DNA from 2 places in the Paeniclostridium hominis genome. Region 1 is predicted to be linked to the other one. Evidence: riboswitches for the same ligand, from Rfam matches in the RefSeq annotation. Region 1 holds a riboswitch; the other holds the start of a gene.

Region 1 (10,322 bases):
AATTAAAATTCATATTTCACTCCATAATATCTCAATCTTAATCCAAATTTTAACTTTATTCTTCTTTAAATGTTAAAATCATTTTTAATATTTAAATATTAATACATTTTATCTAAGGGAGGATTTTATGAGATTTGTTGCTTTTCTGTTTTTTGCTTATGGACTATTTTGTATAATCTTAGCTATATCACAACTAAGATACTTTTATAAAAATAAATCTGATAAAAAATTTATAAACTTAAAAAAATATACAAAATCTATGGTTTCTTTATTTTTAATAACAAGTGTTTTATCTATTTCATTAAGCTTTTTAATGTTTTTCAAATCATTCCCTATAACTATTGCTAGTGGATGTTTTATATTAATTTTATCTTATTACACATTTACCCTAGGTCGTATTAATAAAAAATATGGCTTATCTAAAAACAAATAAAAATGAAAAAACAACGAAGAACAAGTTTTATGTTTATAGCGATCTGACAAAACGTTAAAGCCTGCACTTTAGGCTTTACAGTGAAAGAAGATGCTATAAACATAAAACTCCCACTATATCTTGTTCATTAGCTTCTCTCCCATATAATTAATGCCCTTAAAATCCAAATAAATGAATTCTAAGAGCTTTTTAACAGATATTTTAAAATAAAATTTATTGTTCATTTTCTAATATTGACATTACTATCAATGATTCATAATTTCCCTTATAAAGAATACACTCCCTAAGAATTCCTTCTTCTTTGAAACCTTGAGATTTATAAACATTTTGAGCTCTTTTGTTTTTATATCTTACATCTAACCATAATCTATGTGCTCTTAATTCATTAAATGAATATTCTTTAATTAATCTTAACGTCTCTTTTCCAAAACCTTTGCCCTTATCACAAATGACAAATCTTTTAAATTCAATGTTATGGTTAGGATTGTCTAAGCCAGCCATGATTATGTAACCTATAGGTTTTCCTTTTTTACTATCTTCAATTATCAGATGTAATATATCAGAATTCGAAAGTGATTCTAAATGTTGAGTTTTAGACCAATTCCCTATATACTGAGCATTTTCAGATTCATTTTCTGCACCAATTACAAACTCTAAATCGTCATATTGTGTTAATCTCAACTTAATTAAATCAGATTCTTTAATAACTTTTTTCATAAATTCCCCCCTTATATGAAATAGTAATCTATAAACTATAAAAAATCTAATAAATTTTAATTTTAATTTAACAATCCTTAAATTTTTGGTTTATGAGTTAGTTAAATTTCTCAATAAACTCTTTATATGCTTTATACCATTGAAATTTCGAGTATAAAATTACTACAAAACTTCCAAGTGATAGCGTCATATGAAAATAATCTTTTTTAATAAGTAAAAAAACAATACAAATTAAAAATATTATAATTACAACATTTGATAATAAAAATAATCGTTTAAATGATCTAGTTATTTTCTTCAAGTAATCACCCTCTAACTAAAACAATCATGAGTAATTTTTAACACCATGTTATCATATTTGATATTTTCTAAATTTAGATATTTTATTTACCAAGTTTACGTATAATACTTATTTTATATACCCGAGTTATATGCAATAACATATAGCATAGCAAGTGTTATATACATGGTTGCTAATAAACAATAATGAACTACCATATTTATTTTTTTATTTTTTATCCAATATACGCCTGATAAAAAGCAATATATTAAAAATACACCTGCTACAATTATAGGGATATTATATGGGTAATCATAAACTGTTACCGTTGTAGAAAGCTTATATAAATTGTGTTCAAGAATCCAATCGGGTATTTCTACAAAAGATATACCTACAAATCCTACTATAATCCAATCTATCATCTTCCAGTCCTTATACTTACTCATTTGTAAATTCACTCCATTCAAGTTAGTTTATAATCTATATAAATATTTTAGTAGTACTACCATTGGTTAAGTAATAATGTCTATCTGCATATCTAACCACTTGTCATTTGATTTTTAAGATTAGTTAGTAATTATACAAAATTAAATACAAAAAAAGTTGAAAATGGATTAAGATGTGTTTATTTTGGAGTAAAATATAAAATGTTAAATACTATGATTAATTTGGTAAAAATAAAAAATAAGGCTTAATTTAAGCCTTATTCTTTATTTTTATATAGTACTTCTTTATCCATATGTATATATATGGGATTATAAAAACAATATATGGAATTAAAGTTTCTAATGGTGTTAACTTATCTTTTATAATAAAAAATACTCCTGAAAATATTAATAATATACTAATCATACAAACTATGTTGTTTTGGGTTTTTATATAGTCTTCCATTGAAGTTATATTAAACATTTTAGAAATGTAATTCGGTTTCATATTATTTAATAATAAATATTTAATTATATGAAAAATACCAAATGTAATAAGAAATATTCCATAAGTTTTATATGTGAACATATTCTCATCTACTTCCTACTTATAATGTTTCCATATTATTCACAGGATTCACTGTATTTATAGTAGGCTTTATAACAGATACTCCAACTAATGCTATAGCTATACTTCTACTTACGTTTTTCTTTAAATCCATAAAATAGTCCCCCTTTGGTAACTGACTAGTAATTATAGTCTCATACTTAGCCCCTATAGTTTGCCGTCCTTTAATTTATTAAAGTTTGGATTTTTCAAATTGTTAATTAAATTATATTAGGAAAACATTTACATAAAAAGCCTTTAATTTACAGAATTTTTATGTTATTCTAAAAATAACAACATCATTTTAAATTTTACTTTATGGACTAGTTATATAAAAGACAGAATATTATAAAGGAGGAAAAAAATGTTACAATTTAATTTAATGATAATAACATTACTTATATGTAGTGTAATTTTATTAAGTGGAGTAAAAATAATGTTTAACCCTAGATATGCTCAAGTAATAATGTTTATATTTATAACATATAGTCCATTTTCAGATTTAATAGAAGGATATAAACTAGGATACACAGGTATTAGTAGCATAATAATATTTAGTATAGTATTTTTATTAATATTTATTTGGGGATATAGAAAAAATAAACACATATACTCAATACATAATGTTAAAAAAACGGATGTAATAAATATTATTGAGGAATATTTAAAGATAAAAAATATAAAATATGAAGTAAGAGAAGATGAAATATATTTACCAGAGTTTTATAAAACTATATTTATTGATAGTTTAATGAGTATAAGTTTAGATTTTAAAGATATAAAGGATATTGATTTTTACAATGATTTAGTAAAGAAAATTAAATCTGGAATTAAAGAATTAAAACTAAGATATTTTCCCATAGAAGGTATGTTTTATTTAATTTTTACTGGAATTTTGTATTGGATTAAAACTGATTTTTTAGTTAATTTTTTAAAATAATATATTTACTATCTAAACTGTACAAAAAACACCACCTAAAACTAAAAATTGAAGCCCTATCAAAGGGCTTCAAAGACACTTACATAACAAACTAAACTTGTAATGCAAAACGGCAAAGGGTAAAGTTGAAGTTTATATAGCAATCTACCAAAATTACAGATTGCAATCAGAAATCTAGTCACTTAATTTTAGTTCATAAACATATACTATATGCTCTTTTTCTCCAAATTTAATATTTGACTCTTTCACTTTGTTATATCCTAGTGATTTCCAGAATTTATGAGCTAAAATATTTTCTTCAAGAACACCAATACTAAAATAATCTACCCCTATACTTAAAGCATATTTTTTTAAATCATTATGAACTAGACTACCTAACTTGTTTCCCCTTTTATTCGGTGCTAGTAATAATAAACCAATTGACCATGTATTAATCTTAGGATAGTTTTTAAATATATCAATTAATCCGATAAGTTCACTTGATTCATAAATTCCTAAAGTTAAAGAATCTTCAATTGTTTTCTTATCTGTATAAGTAAATAGATCTTTTATATCTTGTTCATTAGCTTCTCTACCGCTACAAATTATATGATAATCTGAACATAAATTATATAACTTTTCTATTTGGGCACTTTGTTCTAAAGATATTTGTTTAATAATATATTTATTATCTAAATTTATTATCATTTAAATTCCCCTCTCTCCCATATAATTAATGCCCTTAAAATCCAAACAAATGAATTCTAAGAGCTTTTTTAACAGATATTTTAAAATAAAGTTAAAACCTTTAGAGTATAAATATATTTTAGGGATTAGTTATTTACTCTAATTAAAATTATAAGTTTACTACAATTAGAATTGTTAAAAACAAAACTATTAATATAGTTAAAATTAATGCAATTATATTAAGTACTTTATTCATTTTTTGATTTGATTTAAATAATTTGCTAATAAAATAATAAATTGCAATACCAACGACTCCGCCAAATGTATTGCCTATTAAATCTGTTATATCAAATGCTCCTATTGCAAATATAAATTGTAATACTTCATATGACAAACTAACCCCAGCTATAGATAGAATTTTTTTCAAAACACTCCACTTATCAGTTATCATACATACATAAATTCCAAAAGGAATAAATACAATCATATTATAAATTATTTCTTTAATATCAATTCTATCATTGACAATCGTAGAATCACCAAACGGTATCAAATTAATACTTCTTGGACTTACTAAATCTTCAAATGAAAAATTCATTTTAAATAATATAATCCATGTTAGTACTAGAAAGTACACAATAAATAATCCAATCGTAAGTTTCCTTTGTTTATTATTTTTTACTTGTTCTATTTTAATCTCCTCCTTACAAAACATTGTTCTTCAATTTATTATAATCTTAATAAAATTGTAAGTCTAATAAAAATATATATTTTAGTGTACATTTGATTAGTTTCATATTCTGATATAATTAAATTATTAAAACATTAGATTATACAGGAGGCAAATTGAAATGGATAATTTATTTAATAATTTTAAGCAAATCGATATAGGTAACTATATAATTAGGAGTATTAATGAAAATGATTATAAAGATATTTATAGTATTTATGGAGATCCAGAGGTTATGAAATATGATATGAATAATTTATTAAAATCGTTAGATGATGCTAAAAATAATATTAAAATAATACATAGAGCTATTTTGAATAAATGGTTTATAAGATTGGCTATTATAGATAAGTACACAAATGAGTTTATTGGAACTATAGCACTTCATCATTTTGAATTTGATAAGAATAAAGTTCAAATAGGTTATAATTTGAAAAAGAATTATTGGGGAAAAGGTATAATGAGTGATGTTTTAAAGTCAACAATTGATTACTTACACTTAAATTCATCATTAAAAGAAATTGAAGCATCTATTTATACTGAAAATATAGCCTCATTAAAATTAGCCAAAAAATTAGGTTTTAAATTAAATAATAGAGAAAGTAATAAATTAATTTTCACAAAAAAAATTAAATAACATTATATACATTTTTTTCATTTTAAATATAATTTCTTAAACTTCAAAAATTAGTCACTAAAACCAAATATATCAAACATTCTTAAAGTACTTTTATATATTAAATAAGAAACCTCTGATACCATATAGTAAACAAAATAAAGGAGGTAACCTATGAAATTCTACTTAGACTTTGGTCATGGTGGCAAAGACCCCGGAGCTCTTGGCAAAAACAACACTAAAGAAAGTGACATAGTCTTAAAAATAGGACTAATAATAAAAGAAATCCTTGAAAAATCAAACGAAAAAGTAATAACAACTCGTGAAAACAACACCTACTACACTCTTTCACAAAGATGCACCAAAGCCAACAAAGAAAACTGCGACTACTTTATAAGCCTTCACATGAATTCATCCACCAACACATCAGCAAAAGGCACAGAAACTTGGGTTTATAATCTAAACAGCAAAATCTCCACACTAGGTAAAAATCTAACTTCAAATATATCAAAAAACTTAAACACACCAAATCGTGGAGTAAAAGAATCAAAAAAGTTCTCAGTCCTAAAAAACACAAAAATGCCAGCAATAATAATAGAAGTAGACTTTATATCTAACCAAGAAATAGAAGACTTATGTAAAAAAGAAGACTACCTACAAAAAGTAGCTAAAACCATAGCTTCTACCCTACTTAACTTTATCAACAAAGAAACACCACCCAAAACTCCACTTTACAAAGTAACCATAGGTGCATTTAAGGATAAAAATAATGCCCTAAAACTAAAAAACGAAGCCATATCAAAAGGCTTCAAAGACACTTACATAACAAACTAAATTTATAATAAAGGCGAATGGTAAAGTTTTAGTTTATATAGCAATCTGACGAAACGTTAAAGCCTTTAATTTTAGGCTTTACAGTGAAGGAAGATGCTATATAAACTAAACTTACCCAAAGCCACCTAGCTTAAAGGAGGAAATTTAAATGAACTCAGAAATTCAATCTCTAATAGCCAATGTAGGATTTCCAATAGCAATCAGTATGTATCTACTGATAAGAATCGAAGGAAAACTTCAAAGCCTAACAGAGAGTATAAATGAACTTAGTAAAAATATAATATCCATGAAAAAATAAAATATTATACTACAACTTTAAAAAGAGCTAGTGAAATTACTAGCTCTTTTAATTACTCTTATTATTTACTTTTCCTATTATTTTTAACAATTTTAACTATGGCTATTAGTATAACCCAAATTTCAAGTCTACCTAATAGCATTCCTATAATTTCTGTCCACAAAATAATTGATGGTGCATTTAATGATGTTATTCCCACTGATAATCCAACGGTTCCTAAAGCTGATGCAAATTCAAACATTGCATCTTGTAGTGGGTAATTATATACTAACATAATAAATACCCCTAAAATAAATACCATTAAATATATAAACGCATAGTTATATACTTCTAAAATATCTGATTTATTTATAAATATTTTACCATCTGCCTTATATACATAATTTCTATATACTTGATGTTTCGGCAAAAACTTATCTTTTATATTCCATATTAACTTTTTAATAATTAAGTAAATTCTATAAAGCTTTATCCCTCCAGATGTAGACCCTGCTCCCCCACCTATAAGCATTGCCACTATCATTATAAGTATTGCAAAAGATGGCCAGTTATTATATGTTACAGTTGAAAATCCTGTAGTTGATAAAGCCGATACAACCTCAAATAATCCAACCCTAATCCCTTTATATAAACTTGTATACAAATCTTTTAAAGAAACAAAAGTAACAAGTGGTATAAAGATTCCTAAAACTAAAAACATAAATCTTATTTCGCCTAATTTTAAAATTTCCTTAAACTTACCTTTAACAAGTAATAAATGAGTTGCAAAACTTGTTGTACCTAATATCATTAATATAATAGTTATCAATTCTATAAAAACATTATCATAATATCCAATACTATTAGCTCTTACAGAAAATCCACCAGTAGATAAAGCTGCAATAGAATGATTTATTGCATCAAATACAGGCATACCAAATATAACATATAGTATTGTTCCAGAAACCACATAACCTAAATATATAGAAATTATAACTCTAGAAGATTTAATTAAGTTTGGAAGAAGTTTATCTGTATGGCCTTCTGAGTTATAAAGTTTCATTCCAAATGTAGATGATAATGCTGATAGCATTACTAAAACAATTCCTACTCCTCCAAAAAATTGCATTATACTTCTATGAATTAAAAATATATGGGGAGCTGATTCTACATCTATAACTGATAGACCAGTTGTTGTCCACCCACTTACAGCTTCAAAATATGCTTGTGTAAAATTTAAATTTTGTCCAATAATAAATGGTATTGCAGAAAATACTGTTGCTAATATCCATCCACTTACTACAATTACTGCATCTTCTCCAACCGATAAAGTTCTTTCTTTATATCCTTTAAATTTTTTTGCTAAAATTAAACCTAAAACTATAGAAATAAACGCTGGAATTAAAAAACTAGGAGCATAAATTAATTCATCTATATAGAATATAATACTTATTAATGGTAATAATAATATAAACCCAGATATTGATGTAAAAATTCCTATATAATAAATAGTACTTCCCCATTGATTAAATCTTTTACATTCCATAAGATTTACCACTTTCTAATACTTTGTCTAATACTTCTCTTTGAACATTTACATCACATAATATTATAAGTTTATCATTAACCATTATTTGTGTATTTCCATTAGGAATAATACTATTATTACCTCTTATTATGCACCCAATTATAGATTTATCTGATAAGTTTAAATCCTTTATATATTTTCCACATAAATTTGAATTATCTTTAACTATTATATCTAGTAGTCTAATTTGTCCATTTTCAATTGGTACAAATTCATAAATATCATTTATTGTAGCCATTTGTTCTATAACATCAGATACTATATAAGTTGCACTTATTGCTCCGTTTATTCCTAAAGCTTTAAAAACTTCTACATTTTTAGGATTTGTAACTGTGGCAAATGTTTTGTCTATGTTATAAATTTTTTTAGCTAATTGGCAAATAGCTAAATTACTAGAATCCTTAGAAGTCATTGCAATTATTATATCTGCATTTTTAGCTCCAGCTTCTTCTAAAATATAATTTTTACATCCATCACCACAAATAATACTACATTCATATATCTCACTTAATTCTTTACAATATTTATAATCTTTATTTACAAAGGTAACTTTATGATTTTTATTTAATAATGACTTTAATAAAAACTCTGCTTTTTTTCTTCCACCTACAATTAAAATATTCATTAATATGCACCTACTTTTCTTATAAAACTACTTATTTTATCATTTTTTATTGATTTAAATGAATTATTATTTTTATTGCTTGTTTCTTTTATACAAAGCAATCTTTCAAATTCATTAATAGTTAAACTAGTAGGTCTAAGAAGTGTTATATTAAAGTCTTTATATACAACTTCCTTGTCATCATCATATAGTCTTGATATAACTTTTTTAGTATTAAAAATAACCTTAGATATCTGAGATATCATAATATTTACATCATCATCATTAGTTGCTGCTACTAGCATAGTAGCTTTATTAATTCCTGCATTTATTAATACATCTATATCAGTTGCATCACCTATAAGTTTAAATCCGCTATATTCTTGTGAAAGTTTTCTAAATGAATCTTCATCTAAATCTATTATAATAACATCTTTTCCACTTAAAGATAATACATTTGCTATGTTAGCTCCAAATCTACTACACCCCGCAATAATTACATACTCTAAATCATCCTTTTTCATTTTCTTACTCCTTAACATAAATATTTATTTCTTATTTTTATGTTAATTATATTAAATAGGGTATAAAGATTGTGTTAAGATAATTATAAATGCATAAAGATTTCATTAATATATTATTCAGCTATAAGTTTATATCCTACACCTATTTCTGTTTTTATATATTCTGGCTGAGCAGGGTCTTTCTCTATTTTACGCCTTATACTTGCCATAAACACTCTAAGTGATGATTGTGTCTCAGTTTCTAAATAATTACCCCAAATTTTACTTATTATAAATTTATGAGTTAAAACTTTTCCAGCATTTTGACATAACAACTCCATAATTTTATATTCTATAGGAGTTAAATGAATATTATTTTTATCAACACTTACCTCATACTTTTCAAAGTCTACTTTTAAGCCTCTTACTTCAAAAACATTATCTTTTTCTTTTGTATTTATAGATAAATTATTTTTATTTCTTAAAGAAACTCTTATTCTAGCTAATAATTCTGGTACACTAAATGGTTTTGTTAAATAATCGTCAGCTCCACTATCTAGAGCATATACCTTCTCCCTTTCATGTTCTCTTGCAGATACTACAATTATTTTTGCACAACTTACTTCTCTAACCCTCTTTATTACTTCTATTCCATCAATATCTGGTAATCCTAAATCCAAAATTATTACATCTGGATTCATAGAATAAACTATAGATACTGCATTAATTCCATTATCTGTTTCTATACATTCATATCCCTGTGTCTCAAGTGATACTTTTATAAACTTGCTAATTGGTTTTTCATCTTCTATTATTAATATTAACGGCTTTAAACTCATATTCTACTCCTTTGTATATGGGATTTTAAATCTAAATGTTGCTCCTCCCATTTTATTATTAAATGCTTTTATATCTCCCTTATGTGCTTCAACAATTGATTTACATATAGCTAGTCCAAGACCTATACCTCGTTTTTCCAAAGATTTTCCCTTACTCTTTGTATAAAATCTATCAAATATATGAGGTAAATCTTCTTCTTTTAATCCACTTCCTTGATCCTCTACTTCAAATTGTATATAATTTTCTACTTTACTAACCTTTA
Region 2 (10,322 bases), on a different contig from region 1:
AGATGGAATTAATGGAGTCCAAATTGGACCTGGGGCAACTCCATTTACTCTTATGCCTTTATCTACTAATGATTGAGAAAGTGATCTAGTAAAAGCTAGTATTGCTCCTTTAGTTGCACTGTAATCTATAAGTAGTGGCTCTCCTTGATATGCTGTAATAGAAGTTGTGTTAATTATAGATGATCCTTTTTTCAAATATGGGAGTACTGCTTTTGTCATATAAAAAAAAGGATATACATTAGTTTTAAAAGTAGTATCTAATTGTTCTGATGTAATATCTAGTATACTATTTTGAACAAACTGTACTGCATGATTATTAACTAATATATCAATTTTTCCAAAGCATTCTATAGCTTTTTCAACAACTGTCTTAGACATTTCTTCATCTCTTAAATCTCCAGGTACTAATAAACATTTTCTGCCTAAACATTCTACATAAGCTTTAGTTTCATTTGCATCTTTGTCTTCACAAAGATGTGAAATAACAACATCTGCACCTTCTTTAGCAAATGCATAAGCTACAGCCCTTCCAATTCCACTATCTCCTCCCGTAATAATTGCAACTTTATCTTGTAATTTACAACTTCCTTTATAAGAAGGATTATCAGATATAGGTCTTGGCATCATAATATACTCAAATCCAGGTTGGCAATTTTGATGTTGAGGTGGAAATGATACTTTTACTTTTTCACATTTTTCCTTTGTAGTTATACTTTTATAAACTGGATACATAAAACACCACCCTTAATTATTAATTAATGAATTAAAACTTAACTCAATACAAATTGTATTAATTAATAATATTACTTATGACATAGCTAAGATAATATTTTTTTATACTTTTCAGTACTTATATAAAAATTGACATCAATAAAAAAATCAAATATAATCTAATCTAGTACTTTGTAGTATCGTTTAGTAATTTATAGTACTTATAATAAAGAGGTGAATTATGACTAATAAAAAAGAAGTTATTATACAAGTTGCACAAAAATATTTTAATGATCACGGTGTTAGGTACACATCAATAGATGATATTGTTAAAGAATGTAAAATATCTAAATCTACATTTTATAAATATTTTCCAACAAAAGAAGATTTAGTTTTAGAAATTTTAGATTACTTAGATAAAAACTTTTCTAATTCATCTGTGTTAATAGATACAGATGATACAAAGGCTCCTATTGAAAAGTTAAAAGAAAAAATAAAACTTGTATTGGACTATTTAAAATGTAATCAATCTTTTAATTCTCATATTTTAGGAGAGTTTTCAGAAATTAAAGGAATACCTATATTAAAGATAAAAAGTAAAATAAAATCTAATATTATAAATTCCTATAAAACCCCTTTGATATTAGTTTATGGGGAAGATATAAACCCTTTTTTATGGGAGTTAATATTTGTTATTGATAGTATAGTTCATGAATTTAATCTTGTTATGAAAATAAATAAAAGAAATATTAGTGTAGACTATATATTTGAATTTATAAATAAACAAATAAATTTAAATATAGAAAATTTAAAACAAAACAAAAGTACTATAAATAAAAATATATTCTATTCTATAGATGAGATTGGTGAAAGTAATTATAAAGATTCTATAAAAGATGCATTTTTAAATGTACTTTATTCTATAAAAGAGTGCATTAAATTAGATAAAAATGAAAAATTATCTGAAGCAGTTGTAAAAATAGAAGAAGAATTTAATTTAGGCAATTATAATTCATTAACTATGGATGCTATGATAGCATACTTAGAAAAACAAGAATCTATAAAAGAATATACAAAAAAATTAAACAGATTAACATCAAAATTAGGAGATGACATAAGAAGTGGAGAATAAAAAAGCAAGAAATTTAATAGTTTTGGTACTAATGCTAGGTTCCTTTTTAACGGGGCTTGCTCAAACTGTACTAACTTCAGCACTACCAAGTATTATGCATGACTTTTCTGTAACTGCAGATACAGCTCAGTGGTTAACATCAGTTTATATGCTAGTTTTAGGTGTAATGATTCCTGCAACAGCATATTTAATAAGTAATTTTCCCACTAGAAAATTATATATAAGCGCTATGTCACTATTTTTTATAGGATGTGCAATATCTATATTTACTAAAAACTTTTCATTATTAATTGTATCTAGAATTTCTCAAGCTATGGGTGCAGGAATAATTATGCAGTTGGTTCAAGTTTCAATGATAAGCCTATATCCTAAAGAAGAAAGAGGTACTGCTATGGGTATATATGGTTTTGTAGTTGGAGTTGCTCCAGCGATTGGACCAACAGCATCTGGATATGTAATTGATAACTTTGGCTGGAGAATATTATTTTATATATTAGGATTTATTGCAATATTAGATATTATATTTGCACACTTTACCTTAAAAAATGTTACAGAAACTAAAAAGTCTAAACTTGAATTCATATCATTAATATTATCAACGTTCGGATTTGGAGGATTATTAATCGGAGTTTCAAATATTGGAGCTTATAGCATATCAAATCCTTTAACATATATACCAATAACAGTTGGAATTATATCACTTATATTATTTATAATAAGACAATTTAAAGTAAACTCACCTCTTTTAAACCTTAGAGTACTTAAAAGTAAGCAACTTGTAATATCAGTTATAATACTAATGATTTTATATGCATCATTTACATCTGCAACTATGATTTTATCCTTATATATACAATCAACAAGAAAGATGTCAGCTATGATTCCAGGATTAGTTATGCTTCCAGGTTCAATACTTATGTCTTTATTAAGTCCAATATCAGGACGTATACTTGATAAACATGGGGTAAGAATCTTAGCTATATCAGGATTTGTATGCTTAGCAATAGGAACATTTTCATTTTCAAATTTAAGTGAAACAACATCAATTTTAATGTTAACTATTATGTATTCATTTAGAATGCTAGGAATAACACTTTTACTAATGCCAATTACAACTTGGGGGCTTAATTCACTTAAGTCATCAGAAATAGCAGATGGTAGTGCTATTGGTTCAACACTTAGACAAGTTGCGGGAGCAATAGGTTCATCGGTATTTATTTCTATAATGACAAGTGTTACAAAGCATAGTCTAAGTAATTCTAAAGTAATTTCGGACATAGCCGGTATGGATGCAGCTTTTAGATCTGCAACTATATTAGTATTAGTTGGATTAGTAATATCATTAATATATGTAAAAGATAAAAAAATAAAATCTAAAAAAGTAGATAATGAAAATTTAATATTAGAATAAAATAAAAAAAGGATATATACTCACATTATGTAACTGTGGATATATATCCTTTTTTATTTATTAATTTAATCTTTTAATAAAAATTTAATTTCATAAACTTCATTTTTAAAACTTTATTTTTCCGTTAACCTATCAATAATACTAACAAGATTAGCTATCTCTGGTTTAGTTATTTGTTCATCTGCACCAAGTGCTTTACCTTTAACATGTATTTCTTCACTTATTAAAGAAGAGAATAAAATTACTGGTATTTGCTTAAGAACACTATCTTCTTTAACAAGTTTTGTTAATCTATGACCATCCATTAACGGCATTTCAATATCTGATACTATACAAGAAACATGTGCTTCAATTGGATCACCTGAAGTTTTAGCTTCTAATAAATAATCCCATGCCTCTTGTCCATTATCTGCTTTAACAGTATTTACATATCCTGCTTTATGTAGACACTCAGTGATTAATTTTGAAAGTAACATTGAGTCTTCTACTATTAAAATAGTTTTATCACTATTTTTACGCTCACCTAATTTTTGTATAGATTCAAATTGAATACTAGATTCAGGACTGATTTCTGCAACAATTTTTTCAAAATCTAAAATAGTTATAAGCTTATCTTTATATTTCGCAATACCTGTTGCAACACCTTCATCTCCTCCATAAATAACTCTATCTGGTTTATTTATGGCCTCCCATGAAACTCTGTGAATACCAACTACTGCATCAACATGAAATGCAATGTTTAACTTATTAAAGTGAGTAACGATAAATATATCCTTACTTGAATCATTACCTTTAGGAATATTTAAATATTTTCCTAAATCTATTACAGTGATAATTTCATCTCTTGATTTAAATACTCCTTCTACATCATCATGTGCATTTGGCATTTTTTTAATCTCTTGTGCCATCATAATTTCACGAACTTTTGCTACATTTATACCAAATGATTCACCTGAAATTGTAAATTCCATAATTTCAAGTTCATTAGTTCCGGATTCCAAAAGTATTTTTGTTTGACTTGTATTTTCTGAAAATCCCATACTCAACCTCCTATATAAAAAATAATTCTCAAAATAGTATTACTCATGCTTATATACGGATTTTATTTGTAATTCTAGAGGTTTCTTTGTAATTAGTTATCTTTGTATACATTTGTTTATTCGCTAATATTTTCCAATCATAATAAGTATAATATATGTTAATTTCATAAATAATTAAATCATTTTATATTATTTAAATTATATATAAAATAATAATTATTATTACTATAACCATTAATATTCCAGTTAAGTTATCCACTAATGCTCCTGGATTTAAATATACATATGGGTTTATATTAAATAACTTGTTATTTTCTTTCTCATTTTTTACGGATTCTATTGCTAACATTTTAAATTTCAATTGTATTGGCGATATTATACCTTTTTTAAACATTTCCTCCAGATTGTCAATTGCTTTAGATGTTACTTGTTGTTTTTCTTCATCTGTTTTGCAATTTTTTATTTGTTCTTTTAAATATTTACTTTCTTTCAATGATTGCTCTGCTAGTTGTTTTATTTCAGGGTACTTCTCAATTATAAATTTTTGTTCACTAGCTGTTAGTTTTTCTCCTTTTACCATTTTTGTAGCTATTCTCTCTGCTTTTTTACTTTCTAAATTAATTTTTTGAGAGAACTTTTCAACTTCTTCTACTACTGCCATTTTTATTTTTACTTGTACTTTTGATAATAATCCTTTTTTATCCATTACTTTTATATTGTCAATCGCTTTTGATATTACCTGTTGTCTTTCTTCTTCTGTTTTACAATTTTTTATTTGTTCTTTTAAGACTTTAACTTCTTTTTTAGACTGCTGTGCAAATTGTTTTACCTCAGGATATTTTTCAGTTATAAATTTTTGTTCATTAGGAGTTAATTTTTCTCCTTTGATTATTTTTGTAGCTATTATTTCTGATTTTTTGCTTTCTAAATTAATTTTTTGAGAGAACTTTTCAACTTCTTTTACTGCTGCCATTTTTATTTTTACTTGTACTTCTGATAATAATCCTTTCTTGTCCATTGCTTTTATATTGTTAATTGCTTTTGATATTACTTGTTGCCTTTCTTCTTCTGTTTTGCAGTTTTTTATTTCTTCTTTTAAATCTTTAATTTCTTTTTTTGATTGTTGTACTAATTTTTTTATATCTGGATATTTTTCAGTTATAAGACGTTGTTCTTTTGGAGTTAGAGGTTCTCCTTTAATCATTTTTATAGCTATTAATTCTACATTTTTTAACTCTTCTTTAATTTTTAGAAAAAAATCTTTAACATCTATGTCTTCAACCTTACTTTGTGTAGGTATTTCTTCATTATTAGGTTTTGTGGGTAGTTTTATGTATGGATTCATATTATATGAATTTTTATTTATATTATTAATCATTTTTTATTTGCTCCTCAAGTGAAGTGTATATCATTATTCCCGCTAATATATATTATCCTTATAGTAATTATACGGTTTAATCGGTTATCTTTTAAGCTTTTAGCCTAATCCTTAAAACTAGACAATATAAATGCCTTGGACTATAATAGTTATAAAACCATAACTATTAATTTTAAATTATATGCATACTTAAAGTGAAGAGAGGATAATTATGAGTAAGATAGGATTAATATTAGAAGGTGGCGGTATGAGGGGAATATATACTGCTGGAGTGTTAGATTTTCTTATAGAAAAAAATATAGAAGTAGATATAACAATTGGAGTGTCAGCTGGAAGCTGTCATGCTTCTTCTTATATATCGAAACAATATAAAAGAGCATTCAATGCTACTATCGACTATATAAATGATAAAAAATATTTAAGCTTTGGTAATTTAATTAAAACAGGCTCAATATTTGGTATGGATTTTATATTTAATACAATTCCTAATGAATTAAATATTTATGATTATGATGCTTTTAGTAAATCTAAAACTAAATTTGTAGTAGTTGCTACAAATTGTGAAACAGGCAAACCTGAATATTTTGAACTTACAGATTTAAATAAAGAAATTATTTATATGCAAGCATCTTGTTCTATACCTGTGTTTGCAAATATAGTTGAAATTGATAATTATAAATTAGTTGATGGTGGAGTTACTGATTCAATTCCTATAGAATATGCTTTAAATCAAGGTTATAAAAAAAATATAGTTGTTTTAACAAGAGATATAACTTATAGAAAAGGAAAACAAAAATTTATTTCTATTGTAAAAAGAAAGTATAAAAAGTATCCTAAACTTGTTAAAGCTATTGAGTCTAGACATATTAACTATAATAAAAGTCTTGATTTAGTAAATAAATTATCTCAAAGTGGCGACGTTCTTGTAATTAGACCGAAAAAACCTGTTAAAGTTAGTCAAATAGAAAAAAATATTGATAAGCTTACTGCATTATATAAAGATGGTTATAATGATGCAAAAGAACTATCTGATAAGATTTTAGATTTTATAAATAAAGCTGAAAACTAAAAAAGCCAGATAAAGATCTTATAGTGAATACAATGTTTATATGTATTTCTTATAAGATTTTTATCTAGCAATATATTTTTTTATATTAAATTAATTAAAGATTCTTATCTAAAATTCTTCATTGTCAAATATCATCTTGCCATCAAAGTATTTAGCTCGTTCATCTTTTAAATTAAATTTCTCAAGAAGTTCTTTTAACATTTGTGCCTGACTTGATAACTCTTCACTTGCAGCAGCACTTTCTTCAGCAGTTGCTGAATTAGTTTGTACAACTACAGATATTTGTTCAACTCCAATATTTATTTGATTGATATTTTGTGCTTGTTCATTACTTGCATCTGCAATTTCTTGTATAACTTCTGCTGACTTTTTAGCACCATCAACAACTTCTTCAAGAGATTTTGCTGTTTCTGAAACAATTATAGTTCCATTTTCTATTGCTTTAAGTGATTTTTCAATTAACTCAGCTGTATCTTTTGCACTTTGTGCAGATTTTGCAGCAAGATTTCTAACTTCATCAGCAACAACAGCAAATCCTTTACCAGCTTCTCCTGCACGTGCTGCTTCTACAGCCGCATTAAGTGCTAAAATATTTGTTTGGAATGCTATATCATCAATATTTTTTATTATATTTCCAATTTCATTTGATGTATTGCTAATTTCATCCATTGCAGCAATCATTTCTTGCATTTGCTCTTTTCCTTTATCCGTTGCAATACTTGAACTTACAGATATTTCTTTTGCTCTTTCAGCATTTTGTGCAGTTTCTTTTATTTGCACTGAAATTTCATTTATAGTTGCTGAAAGTTCTTGAATTGAACTTGCTTGTTCTGTAGCACCTTGAGAAAGTACTTGAGCACCTTCTGCTAACTGATTTGAACCGATTGCAACTTGTTCTCCAGAAGTATTTATTTGTTCTAAAGTACTATTTAAATCATTTACAATTTTATTTACAGCTATTAACATTGGCTCAAAATCATTTACAAATAAATCACTTAATTTATCATCATCTACATCAATATCTAAATTACCATTGCTAATTTCAGTTAATATATTTGTTAATGTATTTATCATTTCCCTAAAATCATTAACTATTTTATTTGTTGCATCTGCTACTAGACCTATCTCATTTTCTTCATCTATAACTGGTAGTTCTGAGTTTAAATCGCCCTCAGCTAGTTTCTTTAATCGTTCACTACATTCCTTTAATGGATTTCCTATTTTACTAGCAAACTTTATTGCTCCAATAAATGCTACAACAGTAAATATTATAGATATTACAGCTGTTATTGTAATTGAAGTATACATTTGTCCAAGGAAATCATCTTTATTTACCATTACACCTACACCCCAATTATGGCTATTTTTTACTGGAGCATATCCTAAAATCCAACCTTGTCCTTCTAAATCTACATTAGCATATCCTGTTTTTCCTGAAATAAGCTTTTCATCTGCTTGTGCAACGTCTTTTAAATCTGGATTTGTTGCTGATTCTTTTATAGTATTTTCCTTACCAATAAGACTAGTATCCATATCAGCAATTGTTGTTCCTTCATTATCTATAAGGTAAGCATAACTATTTTCACTTATTTTTATATTCTTAATAATTTCAGTTAAGAAATCTTTATCTGCATCAAAAGTTACAACCCCTACTATCTTACTGCCTTGTACTCCATTTTCCCAAATAGGTGCTGAAACTACAAGTGTAAGATTTCCTGTTACTTTACTAACAACAGGGCTACCCATATATGCCTTTCCTTGCATAGAAATTTTAAAATAATCTCTACTAGAATAATCATTTCCACTAAATAAATCTTTACCATTTGCATCTATAATTTGACCTAATGATAATCCATATAGCTTTTCTTGTCTAGTTATTATGCTTTTCTTTTCCTCTACACTTACCTTAGGATCTGAAATTTCCTTTATAATACCTGTTTGAATTGCTGCATTTTTTAGGTTTGTAATTTTTTGCGAAGCGGTTGCTGCTGCTTGTTTAGTTGTTTCTACTACTGTATTTGATAAAATAGTATTAGATGTTTTATAGTTTAAATAACTTGTAATTGCCCCTAAACATAAACAACAAATAACTGAAAAACATACAATTATTAAAGTAAGTTGAGTTTTTATACTTTTAGTTTTGTCTTTACTTTTTTGTCTTAATTTAAATTTCATTTTTTTATCTCCCGTTATTATATCTTTATACGTTAATTTTTTATCATAATATTCAGCAAAATTAACACTTCAAGGCTTATTTATTTCTAGCCTAAATGTAAAGCTACTTATGTTTTGTGATTATCCATAATAAACCTCCTTAATTAAAGCCTTATAATTTTTAAAATCCACTTACATAACACAAAAATAAAAGAGCATCAACATAGACCCGTCAACACTCTTCTTTTAAAAGACAATTTATGCAACTGGCTGACTTTTGAAAAAAGCCCCTATAGCTTTGCGTCGCCGAATCACTCCGGGTTTGCTAATTAAATTAAATTTTATTTTAGATTTAAATACACATTCATATTAGCATAAATGTTATTTTTTGTAAATAATTTAAAACCTTTGCCTGTTACTTGAAAAATTTAATAGTAAAGCATTTTTAAATTATCATAAAAAAGTAAATCTGTAATATTGTTTAATATAAAAAGGTATTGATTTTACAATCAATACCTTTTCTTAGGTATCAATAATTGAAACAATTCATAAAAATAATCTCTACGATTAAATTTAGTATATATCTAAATAATTATTAACATAAGTTTTACACTTATAATTTTTATCGAGAACACCTTAATTTACACAAAATCTTATGTCCCACAGAAAGTTCTATAAGGACAACTTGACGGTTTTGGTAACTGTGAATACTCTTCTTGATCTTTCGAGTGATCATATGGTCTTGAAATTACATCAAGAAGTTTTATAATTACACTAAAATCACCTTTATCCCCAGCTTCTATTGCTTCTTCTACTCTATGATTTCTTGGAATTACTGCTGGATTAGAATTTTTCATCAATTGGTGCACTTGTTCCTTTGATTGAGGTTGTCTTTTAAGTCTTTCTTGCCATAGCTTATACCAACTATCAAATTCTTTACTACTAAACATACCTTTATCTTTATTTTTATCAAATGTTAAATTAATAAAAGTATTAGTGAAATCTTCACTATGTTTTTCCATTATACTAAGTAAATCTTCAATTATAGCTTTATCTTGTTCTTCTTCATTAAATAATCCAAGTTTTTTTCTCATATTAGATAACCAATTTAAATAATATAACTCAGAAAAATTAGAAATAGCATCTTGTGCTATTTTTATAGCATCTTCTTGATTTTCATGTAATAAAGGCAATAATGTTTCAGCAAATCTACATAAATTCCACTCAGCCATAATAGGTTGATTTTTATAAGCATATCGACCTGTAGTGTCAATTGAACTAAATACGGTATTTGGGTTGTAATTATCCATAAAAGCACACGGACCATAATCAATAGTTTCTCCACTAATAGTCATATTGTCAGTATTCATAACACCATGAATAAATCCAACAGTTTGCCATTTAGCAACAAGAATAGCATGAGCTTT

Evidence for each region. Region 1 has a riboswitch for cyclic di-GMP ahead of H8891_RS04075 (hypothetical protein). Riboswitches for the same ligand answer to the same signal wherever they lie in the genome.
Region 2: it holds a riboswitch for cyclic di-GMP, as region 1 does, so the genes downstream of both, H8891_RS09885 (methyl-accepting chemotaxis protein) here and H8891_RS04075 (hypothetical protein) in region 1, are expected to answer to the same signal.

The regions. Positions count from the first base shown of each region.
Region 1 covers NZ_JACRWD010000001.1:846,779-857,100, reverse strand. Annotated here, with positions in the region: gene H8891_RS04090 (hypothetical protein) at 128-433, shown strand; gene H8891_RS04085 (GNAT family N-acetyltransferase) at 647-1,150, opposite strand; gene H8891_RS04080 (hypothetical protein) at 1,565-1,876, opposite strand; gene H8891_RS04075 (hypothetical protein) at 2,127-2,363, opposite strand; cyclic di-GMP riboswitch class I at 2,591-2,677, opposite strand; gene H8891_RS04070 (hypothetical protein) at 2,827-3,402, shown strand; gene H8891_RS04065 (GNAT family N-acetyltransferase) at 3,577-4,089, opposite strand; gene H8891_RS04060 (VanZ family protein) at 4,238-4,783, opposite strand; gene H8891_RS04055 (GNAT family N-acetyltransferase) at 4,920-5,435, shown strand; gene H8891_RS04050 (N-acetylmuramoyl-L-alanine amidase) at 5,589-6,248, shown strand; gene H8891_RS04045 (YvrJ family protein) at 6,397-6,546, shown strand; gene H8891_RS04040 (TrkH family potassium uptake protein) at 6,608-8,071, opposite strand; gene H8891_RS04035 (potassium channel family protein) at 8,061-8,738, opposite strand; gene H8891_RS04030 (potassium channel family protein) at 8,738-9,241, opposite strand; gene H8891_RS04025 (response regulator) at 9,355-10,059, opposite strand; gene H8891_RS04020 (DUF4118 domain-containing protein) at 10,063-10,322, opposite strand, start outside.
Region 2 covers NZ_JACRWD010000003.1:20,681-31,002, forward strand. Annotated here, with positions in the region: gene H8891_RS09855 (SDR family oxidoreductase) at 1-732, opposite strand, end outside; gene H8891_RS09860 (TetR/AcrR family transcriptional regulator) at 953-1,843, shown strand; gene H8891_RS09865 (MDR family MFS transporter) at 1,833-3,254, shown strand; gene H8891_RS09870 (chemotaxis protein) at 3,368-4,294, opposite strand; gene H8891_RS09875 (hypothetical protein) at 4,488-5,672, opposite strand; gene H8891_RS09880 (patatin-like phospholipase family protein) at 5,884-6,741, shown strand; gene H8891_RS09885 (methyl-accepting chemotaxis protein) at 6,850-8,916, opposite strand; cyclic di-GMP riboswitch class I at 9,154-9,232, opposite strand; gene H8891_RS09890 (protein adenylyltransferase SelO) at 9,549-10,322, opposite strand, start outside.